Regions from separate parts of the Leucobacter sp. MMO-125 genome, predicted to be linked through region 1. Evidence: predicted binding sites of a transcription regulator. Region 1 holds the regulator's gene; the other holds the start of a gene.
What was found. The regulator HrcA, encoded in region 1, represses chaperone genes, less so after heat shock. The targets are predictions, from matches to a motif close to TTNGCACTCGNNNNNNNCGAGTGCNAA.

Region 1 (4,762 bases):
GCGAAGCGATCCTTCGCCACCTCTTCAGCAACCCCCTCGCCGAGCGAGCCTGCGCCGTCACCCACGAGGATCCGCTCCCCCTGGCGCAGTCGGCTCACCCGCACCGCGTGGCGCGCTTCGTCACCGGTCACCTCGACGATCGCGCCCGGAGCGATCGCCCCGGCTGCGAGATCTTCGCGGTAGTAGAGGTTGGCCATTGTGGGCTAGCCCTGCCTGAAGAAACGGTCGCGCAGCTTGCCGAAGAATCCCTGCTGGAACTCACCGAGATGCGGGGGCTCGTCGCTGCGCAGCGAGGCGAGCTGACGCACGAGATCCTGCTCGCGCTTCGAAAGCTTCGTGGGGGTGTTCACCTGCACCGCGATCTTCAGATCACCGCGGGTGGTGCTGCGCAAGCCCTGAATGCCGCGGCCGCGAACCGTGAGCACATCGCCCGACTGCGTGCCTGCGGCCAACTCGATCTCGACCTCACCATCAAGCGCCTGCAGCTTCGCCGCGGCACCGAGCACCGCGTCAGTCATCGACACCTGCATGGTGCAGAGCAGATCGTTGCCATCGCGGCTGAACACGTCGTGATGCATCACCCGGAACTCAATGAACAGGTCGCCGTTGGGGCCACCGCCGGGGCCGACCTCGCCGCCGCCGCGCATCTGCAGGCGCGTGCCCGTGTCGATGCCGGAGGGGATATCGACGGGGATCGTGCGACGCTCGCGCACCCGCCCCTTGCCTGCGCACTCCACGCACGGGTGCTCGATGACGGTGCCGTAGCCGTGGCAGCTACCGCAGGGATGCATGGTGACGACGTTGCCGAACAGCGAGCGCACCTGCCGCTGCACCTGCCCCTGACCGCCGCACACATCACAGGTGACGGGCTGCGTGCCAGGCTGGCAGCAGCTGCCCTGACACACGCCACAGAGCACCGCGGTGTTCACGGTGATGTCGCGCTGCACACCGAAGATCACGTCTTCGAGAGAGACATCGACGCGGATCATGGCGTCGTCACCACGCTCGGTGCGCGAACGCGGGCCGCGCTGACCGCCGCCGAAGCCACCGCCGAAGAACGTCTCGAAGATATCGCCGAAGCCTGCTGCTCCGCCCTGGCCGCCGCCCATGTCGTAGCGCTGACGTTGCTCCGGGTCGCTCAGCACGTCGTAGGCGTGGGTGACGCTCTTGAAGCGCTCCGAGGCTTCTTCGCTCGGGTTGACATCGGGGTGCAGCTCGCGCGCGAGCCGGCGGTAGGCCTTCTTGATCTCTTCGGGCGTCGCCTCGCGCGACACGCCGAGGGTCTCGTAGTGGTCGGCCACGTTGTGCTCCTCAGGGGTGTTGTTCAATGAAACGGGTAACCGGGCTGCGGGGCAGGACGCCCCGAGGTGCTACTGCTCCTCGCCCAGGAAGCGGTTGAGATAGCGTGCCACGGCACGCACGGCGGCGATGTTGCCGGCATAGTCCATGCGCACCGGCCCGAGCACGCCGAGCCGTGAGACCGAGTCGGCCTCCTGCTCGTAGCTGGAAGCGATCACCGAGGTCGCAGAGAGCCCGTAGGGGGCGTTCTCGCGGCCGATCGACGCGGCGACGTCGCGGCCATCACGGGCGAGTTCACCGAACAGTCGCAGCAGCACCACCTGCTCTTCGATGGCTTCAAGCACGGCCGGCAGTGAACCTGCAAACTCGCTCGGCCGTGACAGGTTCGCGGCACCCGCGACGGCAATGCGCTCACTGCGGTTGGCCTGCAGCTGGCTCACCACAACCGAAAGCACTCGGCGCACCAGTTCGGCCTCAGCGGGCTGCGCCCAACTTTCGACGCCCTCGATCAGGCCCGTCACCGCTGCAACCGCCGTTTCGACGTCGGACCCCACAGCGGCCTCGGCGATCCGCTGCCTGAGCCCGTGCACCCACGCCTCGGTCACCTGCGAAGCCGGCAGCCACGCCACCTGCTGCTCGACGACGCCGCTGCCGAGAATGAGCACGCACAGCACCCGATCCTCGCCGATGGCCACAAGGTCGATGTGGCGCACCACCGTGCGCCGCAGCGACGGGTACTGGGCGACGGCCACCTGGTTGGTGAGCTGCGCGAGCAGCCGCACGGTACGGGCCATCACATCATCAAGGTCGCTCGACTCCCCCAGAAAGCGTTCGATCGCGGATCGCTGCGCCGCACTGACGGGGCGGATCTTCGCGAGCGTGTCGACGTAGAGCCGGTAGCCCTTGTCGGTGGGCACACGACCGGAGGAGGTGTGGGGCTGTGCGATCAGCTCGTCTTCTTCGAGCAGCGCCATGTCGTTGCGAATCGTGGCGGCGGACACGCCGAAACTGTGCCTGTCCACAATCGCACGGGAGCCGACGGGCTCATTCGAGGAGACGTAGTCGCTCACGATCGCGTGCAGCACCGCCAGGCTGCGCTCCGACACCATGTCACGCCCCTCCTTCTTGGCACTCACCAACTCAGAGTGCCAAGTCTATCGCAGGCCCCTCTGCGCCGTCGGCAGCGAATCACGCCGTCGGCGAAACCCGGAGCCGGAAACAGCCGAGGCCATCCGTCAGCCAAGCAGACGATGCACCACGGTGTCTGCGAGCAGACGGCCACGCAGCGTCGGCACCACGCGCGCGATCCGTCCCGGCCCCGCAATCGCAGCCCTGCCGTCGATGAGACCGTCAGCGATGAGCTGCGGGATCGCACGGCGTTCCGCAGGCTTCAACACCTCGACGGGCAGACCGTCGGCGATCCGCGTCTCCAACAGCACGCGCTCCTCGCGGCGCGCATCCTCGCTCAGCGTCTCGCGAGCGTGCGCCGGGGACACCCCCGCTGCGATGCGCTGCGCATAGGCGCCGGGATGCTTCACGTTCCACCAGCGCACCCCACCGATGTGACTGTGAGCGCCGGGGCCCGCAGCCCACCAATCCTCGCCAGTCCAATACGAGAGATTGTGCCGCGAGCGGGTCTGCGGCGTGCGCGACCAGTTGCTGATCTCGTACCAGGAAAACCCCGCGGCCGCGAAACGAGCTTCGGCGAGCTCATACATCTCAGCGTGCAGATCCTCGTCGGGTGCCGGCACCTCGCCGCGCTTAATCTGCGCCGCGAGCTTCGTGCCGGGCTCCACGATCAGGGCGTACGCCGAAATGTGATCGGGCTCGGTCGCGAGCGCGGCATCGATCGAGCGCTCCCAATCGGCGAGCGACTCCCCCGGCGTGCCGTAGATCAGGTCGACGCTCATCTGCAGGCCCGCCTCGCGCGCCCACCGCGTCACGAGCGGAATGCGCTCGGGGGTATGCGTGCGGTCGAGCGTGGCAAGCACATACGGCACCGCCGACTGCATGCCGAAGCTGACGCGAGTGAACCCGGCCTCCGCGAGCGTCGCGAGATAGGCCGCATCGACCGAGTCAGGGTTCGCCTCGGTGGTCACCTCAGCTCCGGATTCGAGGCCCCACTCGTCGCGGATCCTGCCGAGCATCGCCGCGAGATCACTCGCGGGCAGCAAAGTGGGCGTGCCACCCCCGAAGAACACCGTCGACACCCGGCGCTCAGGCAGCCCCGCTCGCCGCAGCACCTCAGCACCGAAGCTCAGCTCATGCTGCACCTGCGCAGCGTAGTCATCGCGGCGGGTGCCGCCGAGTTCCGTGGCGGTGTAGGTGTTGAAGTCGCAGTAGCCACAGCGCACCCGACAGTAGGGCACATGCACGTAGACACCGAAGCGGCGCTCTGCTGCACCATCGGCGACACCGAAAGGCAGCGAACCGTCAGCCGGAGCGGGATCGCCCTCAGGCAGAATGCTCGGCATCGTCACCCGCATCCGCGCCGTCGTGGCCCGCGGCCTCGGATGCGGCTTCGGGAGTGGATTCAGCTTCGATGCTCTTCGGAGCGTTCGGATCAACGACGGGCACGGCACCCGGTGCGAGTGCCGCGAGCTGCGCCTTCACTGCCTCGACAGCGACGCGCAGATCAGCGCGAGCTTTCAAGCCCAGCAGACCGCTCTTCGGTGCCGCGAGGAAGCCGCGCGCAACAGCCCACACCGTGTCGTCTTCGCGATGCTCCACAAGAAACAGTTGCTCGCCAACGGCACCGGCCTCATCGCAAGTGCCCCACGCGAATCCCGAGCTCCGCTCCTCATCCACCGTGTAGACGATCAGCACACTGCGGGGATCCTGCCCAGGCGCGTGCAGCACAGCGGTGGTGCCGGCCACCAAATATGCCTCGCCGTCAGGACCGAACTGCTCTTCGATCTCGCCCGCGGCCTGCGGCGTGCCGGCGTCGTCGAAACTCACACCGGCGTAGCGCTCACCAGAGCCACGCACCACATCGGCGACGGTGACACCGCTGCCGCGCTGCGCACCCCAGGTCATCAGCAGGCTCGATGCCAGCAGAAAACGCTCCTGCCCACTGCCCAAGCGCAGCGACTCCTCATAGGGAGTCGTGCCCTCCGGCGGAAAGCGCAGCAAATCTGGGGCCTTCGAAGCGCCCACCGCCGCGTAGGCGACAGGCATCTCGACGTGGCTGCTGCGCCGTGCGGGCTGCTCGTTGCTCATCGTCAGACCCCTACTTCTTCGCGGTTTCCTTGCCGTCGACGTCGCCCGAGAGGGCGGCGATGAAGGCTTCCTGCGGCACCTCGACGCGGCCCACCATCTTCATGCGCTTCTTGCCCTCTTTCTGCTTTTCGAGCAGCTTGCGCTTACGGCTGATATCGCCGCCGTAGCACTTGGCGAGCACATCCTTGCGGATCGCGCGGATCGTTTCGCGGGCGATGACGCGCGCGCCGATGGCGGCCTGAAT
Region 2 (4,762 bases), on a different contig from region 1:
ACGTGCATGAAGTCGACGAGATCGGCGCTCAAAAACTGGCGGATCGTTGTCGGGCCGCCGCCGATCCGCACATCCTGATCACCCGCAGCCTGCTGTGCCTGCCGCAGCGCCTCCTCCGGCCCAGAGTCCATGAAGTGGAAGCTCGTGCCGTTCTCGAACACCATCGGTTCGCGCGGGTGATGGGTGAGGATGAAGCAGGGCGTCTTGAAAGGCGGCTCGTCGCCCCACCAGCCGCGCCAGCCGTCGTCGGGCCACGGCCCCTGCTGCGGGCCGAACTTGCGTCGCCCCATGATCTCGGCACCGATGCCCTGGCCCCACATGCTGAACAGTGCCCGGTCCAGCGTCACCGGCTCCGCAACCCGGTGCACACCCTCGATGACTCGTCCGTCGAACCAGTCGAAGAGGTGACGGGCGCCGCCGATCGGCTCATCGAAGGTGACGTACTCCCCGGCGGAGAACCCGTCGAGCGACACGAACTGATTGTGCACGCGCGTGCGAGTCATGATGCCTCCAGCGGATCGGGCGGGGCCGGCCCCAGCTCGGCTGAGCGGGCGTGACCGCGCACTCGCAGAGTAAATGATTGGGGCCAGTCACGCCACCCCTGACGTTTCTGCTCCTCAAGAGGTTGAAATGATGAGGGCTCCGTGCTTGCTCGAGAGAGCAGGCACGGAGCCCTCGTGCTAAACCGGGTTCGTGACGCAGCGTCTTGTGAGGCTATGAGGAAGAGTTCTCCAGCTGGGCGGGAGACGACTCCGAAGCCTGAATTGTCGAGGTCGCGCCTGCGGTGCTGGTCGACCGAACTTCTACCTTGCGCGGCTTTGCTCGCTCGCTCACCGGGATCGTGACGCAGAGAACGCCGTTGTCGTAGCTGGCGCTGATGCGCTCAGTGTCAATCCCCTGCCCCAGGCTCAGCTGGCGCAAGAAGCTCCCTGCGGTTCGTTCGCGGGTGATCCACTTCACGTGTTCGGCCTCCGGCAACGTGCGCTCGGCGCGGATAGTGAGAAGCTGCCCGTCGACATCGATGTCGACTGAACCGGGATCCATCCCGGGCAGGTCTGCCGTCAGCAAATAGTGGTCACCGTCTCGATAGAGATCCATCGGCATTTGCCGAGGCCCGCGAAGCGGATCGGAGAGGAGTGCATCCGCAATGCGTTCAACGTCGCGGAAGGGGTTGTAGCTGGCCATATTCGCACCTTTCTCTCATCGACTGACTTGTGTGTTGAAGTTGAGCTAATGCGACTCAACTTGTCTTGAGATTAGCACTCGAGCATTGAGAGTGCCAGATAGTTCGCTGATGGCAAACGCCGCGCAAGGTGGGTGCTGGTGGGTGGCATAGCACCGCGCGCTCCCCGCCCGCAACGGGCAGCGGCCAGGGCCTCGCGCTCGGTAGACTGCGGGCAGAGAGTGCAGGGGGTGCCATGACCGAGATGCAGGACATGACGGGCGGGCGCGAGCTCGTTATGGTGTCGAACCGGCTGCCGGTAGACCGGGTAGTCGAGCCCGACGGATCAACCTCGTGGCGCACCTCGCCAGGAGGCCTTGTCACCGCCGTCGCACCCATCGTGGAGCAGCTCGGCTGCCTCTGGGTGGGGTGGGTCGGCGCCGCTGATGAAACCCTTGAACCCTTCGAGATCGGCTCGATGCGGCTCGCACCCGTCGAACTCAGCGAAGACGACGTCGAGCTCTACTACGAGGGCTTCTCGAACGGCACGCTGTGGCCGCTCTACCACGACGTGATCGCCCGCCCCGACTTCCACCGCGTGTGGTGGGACCGCTATCAGCGGGTGAACCAGCGTTTCGCCGAGCGCGTCGCGCAGCACGCTGCGCAGGGCGCCATCGTGTGGGTGCACGACTACCAGCTGCAGCTCGTGCCCGAGATGCTGCGCGAGCTGCGCCCCGACCTCACCATCGCGTTCTTCCTGCACATCCCCTTCCCGCCCAGCCGCCTCTTCGCCCAGCTGCCCTGGCGCAAACGCGTCGTCGAGGGGTTGCTCGGTGCTGACGTGATCGGCTTCCAGCAGGTCACCGACGCGGTGGCCTTCCGCACGACTGCCGAGCGCTTCACCCGCGTGCCCGCCCTCGGCAACACCATCGTCGTGCCCGGCACCGCAGAGCACCATTCCCGCACTGTGCTCGCGCAGGAGTTCCCCATCTCCATCGACGCCGCAGCCTTCGCTGAGGTCGCCGCGCGGCCCGAGGTGCAGGAGCGCGCTCGCCAGATCCGCGCAGAACTCGGCAACCCGAAGACGGTGATGCTCGGCGTCGACAGGCTCGACTACACGAAGGGCATTCGCCACCGGCTGAAAGCTTTCGACGAGCTGCTCAGCGATGGCGAGATCGACGCCGGCGACGTTGTGCTGGTGCAGGTGGCGAGCCCGAGCCGAGAGCGAGTCGACGCTTACCGGCAGCTGCGCGACGAGGTCGAACTCACGGCGGGCCGCATCAACGGCGAGCATGGATCGCTCGGCCACGCCCCCCTCGTCTACCTGCACCGTGGCTACACCCGCGACGAGATGGTGGCGCTCTACCTCGCCGCCGACGTGCTGCTCGTCACCCCCTTGCGCGATGGCATGAACCTCGTCGCCAAAGAGTATGTGGCCTGCCGCACCGACGAGCAGGGCGTGCTTGTGCTGAGCGAGTTCGCGGGTGCCGCCGACGAACTGCGTGACGCGCTGCTCGTCAACCCGCACGACATTGAGGGGCTGAAAGCGGCCGTGGTGCGTGCCGTGCACATGCCCCGCGAAGAGCAGCGCCGCCGTATGCGCTCCTTGCGGCGCACTGTCTACGACAATGATGTGGCCCACTGGGCAACGGGATATCTCGGAGCGGTGCGCGCCGCCGCCGAGGCGCAGCGCCCGAGCCGCACGGGCGAGCGCACGGAGCCGATTCAGGTCAGCACGGCGTTCGTGCCGCGCAGCATCGACGACCGGGTGCGCCGGCTCGCGGCGCTGCCGCAACTCATCGTGGCGAGCGACTTCGACGGCACACTCGCGCCCATCGTGCCCCGGCCACAAGATGCGCGAATGCTGCCCCGCGCACGGCAGGCGCTCGAAGTGCTGCGCAGCGCGCCGGACACCTATGTGGCCGTGCTGACGGGACGCTCGCTGGCAGGCCTCGCCGAGACGGGGCTGCAGAGCGAGGGCTGGATCGTGTCGGGTTCGCACGGCTCTGAGCTGACCGGGCTTGACGTGAGCATTGCGACGGGGGATGCCCCGCTGCTGGGCAGCCCGCTCACTGAGGAAGAGGATGAACGGCTGCAGCGGGTGGTGCGACGATTCGAACGGGTGCTCGGCGGTGAGGCTGGGGTGCGTCTGGAGCGCAAACCGTTCGGGATCGCGGTGCACACGCGGCAGGTGCCCGATGCGCAACAGGCGGAGGAGCTGCTGGCTGCGGCGGTGGAGCTGGGGCTCGCTGCGGAGATGCATGTGCGCGAGGGCAAGCAGGTGCGTGAGTTCTCGGTGCGGGACTCGAATAAGGGGTCGGTGCTGCGCAGCATTCGCGAGGCGCTGCCCGCGGCTCCGGTGTTGTTTCTCGGCGACGACGTCACTGACGAAGATGTGTTCACCTCGCTCGGCCCAGACGATCTCGGCATCAAGGTGGGTGATGGGGCCACCGCGGCGGTGGAGCGGGTGCCCGACCCTGAGACCGCCACGGCGGTGTTGGCCTTGCTCGCTGAGCTGCGCACCGGCGTCGTGATCGGTTCGGAGTAGGTTTGGGGCGGATCGCGGTGCCCGTTGCCGTGCCTAGCGTCTGCGCCCCTGCGAAATCAACCCCTCTGACACGGTTCTCTTCTGACCTTTACGCTCGAATCTGAGCCGGGCGCACCGCGCTGCCCGGCCGAGGGTAAAGGAGGGCGACATGGCAGCTGACGAGTTCCGCAGTTTTGGGGTCGAGGAGGAGTACCTGCTTCTCGACGCCGGGAACGGCACGCCGAGTGATCTGGCCGCTGAGCTTGTGCGTTCGGCGCCGCGCTCGGTTGCGCCCGCCGAGCGCGAGTTTTTCTCAAGCCAGCTCGAGACCGCTACTCCCGTGTGCCGCACCGTCGAAGAGGCGCTCAGCACGCTCACGGAGTTTCGCAGCGCACTGTCGCGGGAGGCGGCGGATCGCGGCATTGTGCTGGCGGGCAGCGGTCTTCCGCCTGTGGGTGGCGACGAAGCTGGCACGGTCACGCCGAGGTCGCGCTATCGCGAGCTGGGCGCGCAGCTGCGCAACGCGGCGACGCACCAGTATGTGACTGGCACACATGTGCATGTGGAGATTCCGTCGTCCGATGCGGGCGTGGAGGTGCTGTCGAGGCTCGCTCCGTGGGCGCCGGCACTGCTCGCAATGACCGCGAACTCGCCGCTGTGGTGCGGTGAACCGACAGGGTTCGCGAGCTGGCGACATGTCATGAACATGTCGTGGCCGGTGGCGGGGTTCCCGCCGGAGTTCGCGAGCGGCGATGAGTACACGCACGCTGTGGAGCAGCTTGTCGAGAGCGGGGTGCTGCTCGATGCCGGTGTGGTGACGTGGCTTGCGCGGCTGTCGCAGAACTTCCCCACGATGGAATTGCGGATCGCTGATGCGCAATTGGAGGCTGAGGATGCGGTCTGTTTCGCCGTGCTGGTGCGGGCGCTTGTGGATCGGGCGCTGCGCGACGCTGAGGCGGGGAAGGCGAGGCCGCGAGCGGCGGCCGGCCTCCTGAACGGTGCGATCTGGATGGCGGCCCGAGACGGTCTCGGAGCCGAGCTCATCGATCCGCTCACCGCGCGCCCGGAGCCGG

Region 2: WFI54_RS06225 (Hsp20/alpha crystallin family protein) is a predicted target of HrcA. The motif match lies at 1,257-1,283, and genes of this name have one in related genera.

Annotation. Positions count from the first base shown of each region.
Region 1 is NZ_JBBCTL010000001.1:402,187-406,948, forward strand. Features, by position in the region: gene WFI54_RS01870 (16S rRNA (uracil(1498)-N(3))-methyltransferase) at 1-197, opposite strand, end outside; gene dnaJ (molecular chaperone DnaJ) at 204-1,301, opposite strand; gene hrcA (heat-inducible transcriptional repressor HrcA) at 1,371-2,408, opposite strand; gene hemW (radical SAM family heme chaperone HemW) at 2,535-3,773, opposite strand; gene WFI54_RS01890 (DUF1990 family protein) at 3,754-4,518, opposite strand; gene lepA (translation elongation factor 4) at 4,529-4,762, opposite strand, start outside.
Region 2 is NZ_JBBCTL010000002.1:324,454-329,215, reverse strand. Features, by position in the region: gene WFI54_RS06230 (dihydrofolate reductase family protein) at 1-503, opposite strand, end outside; gene WFI54_RS06225 (Hsp20/alpha crystallin family protein) at 715-1,185, opposite strand; gene WFI54_RS06220 (bifunctional alpha,alpha-trehalose-phosphate synthase (UDP-forming)/trehalose-phosphatase) at 1,419-3,710, shown strand; gene WFI54_RS06215 (carboxylate-amine ligase) at 3,859-4,762, shown strand, end outside.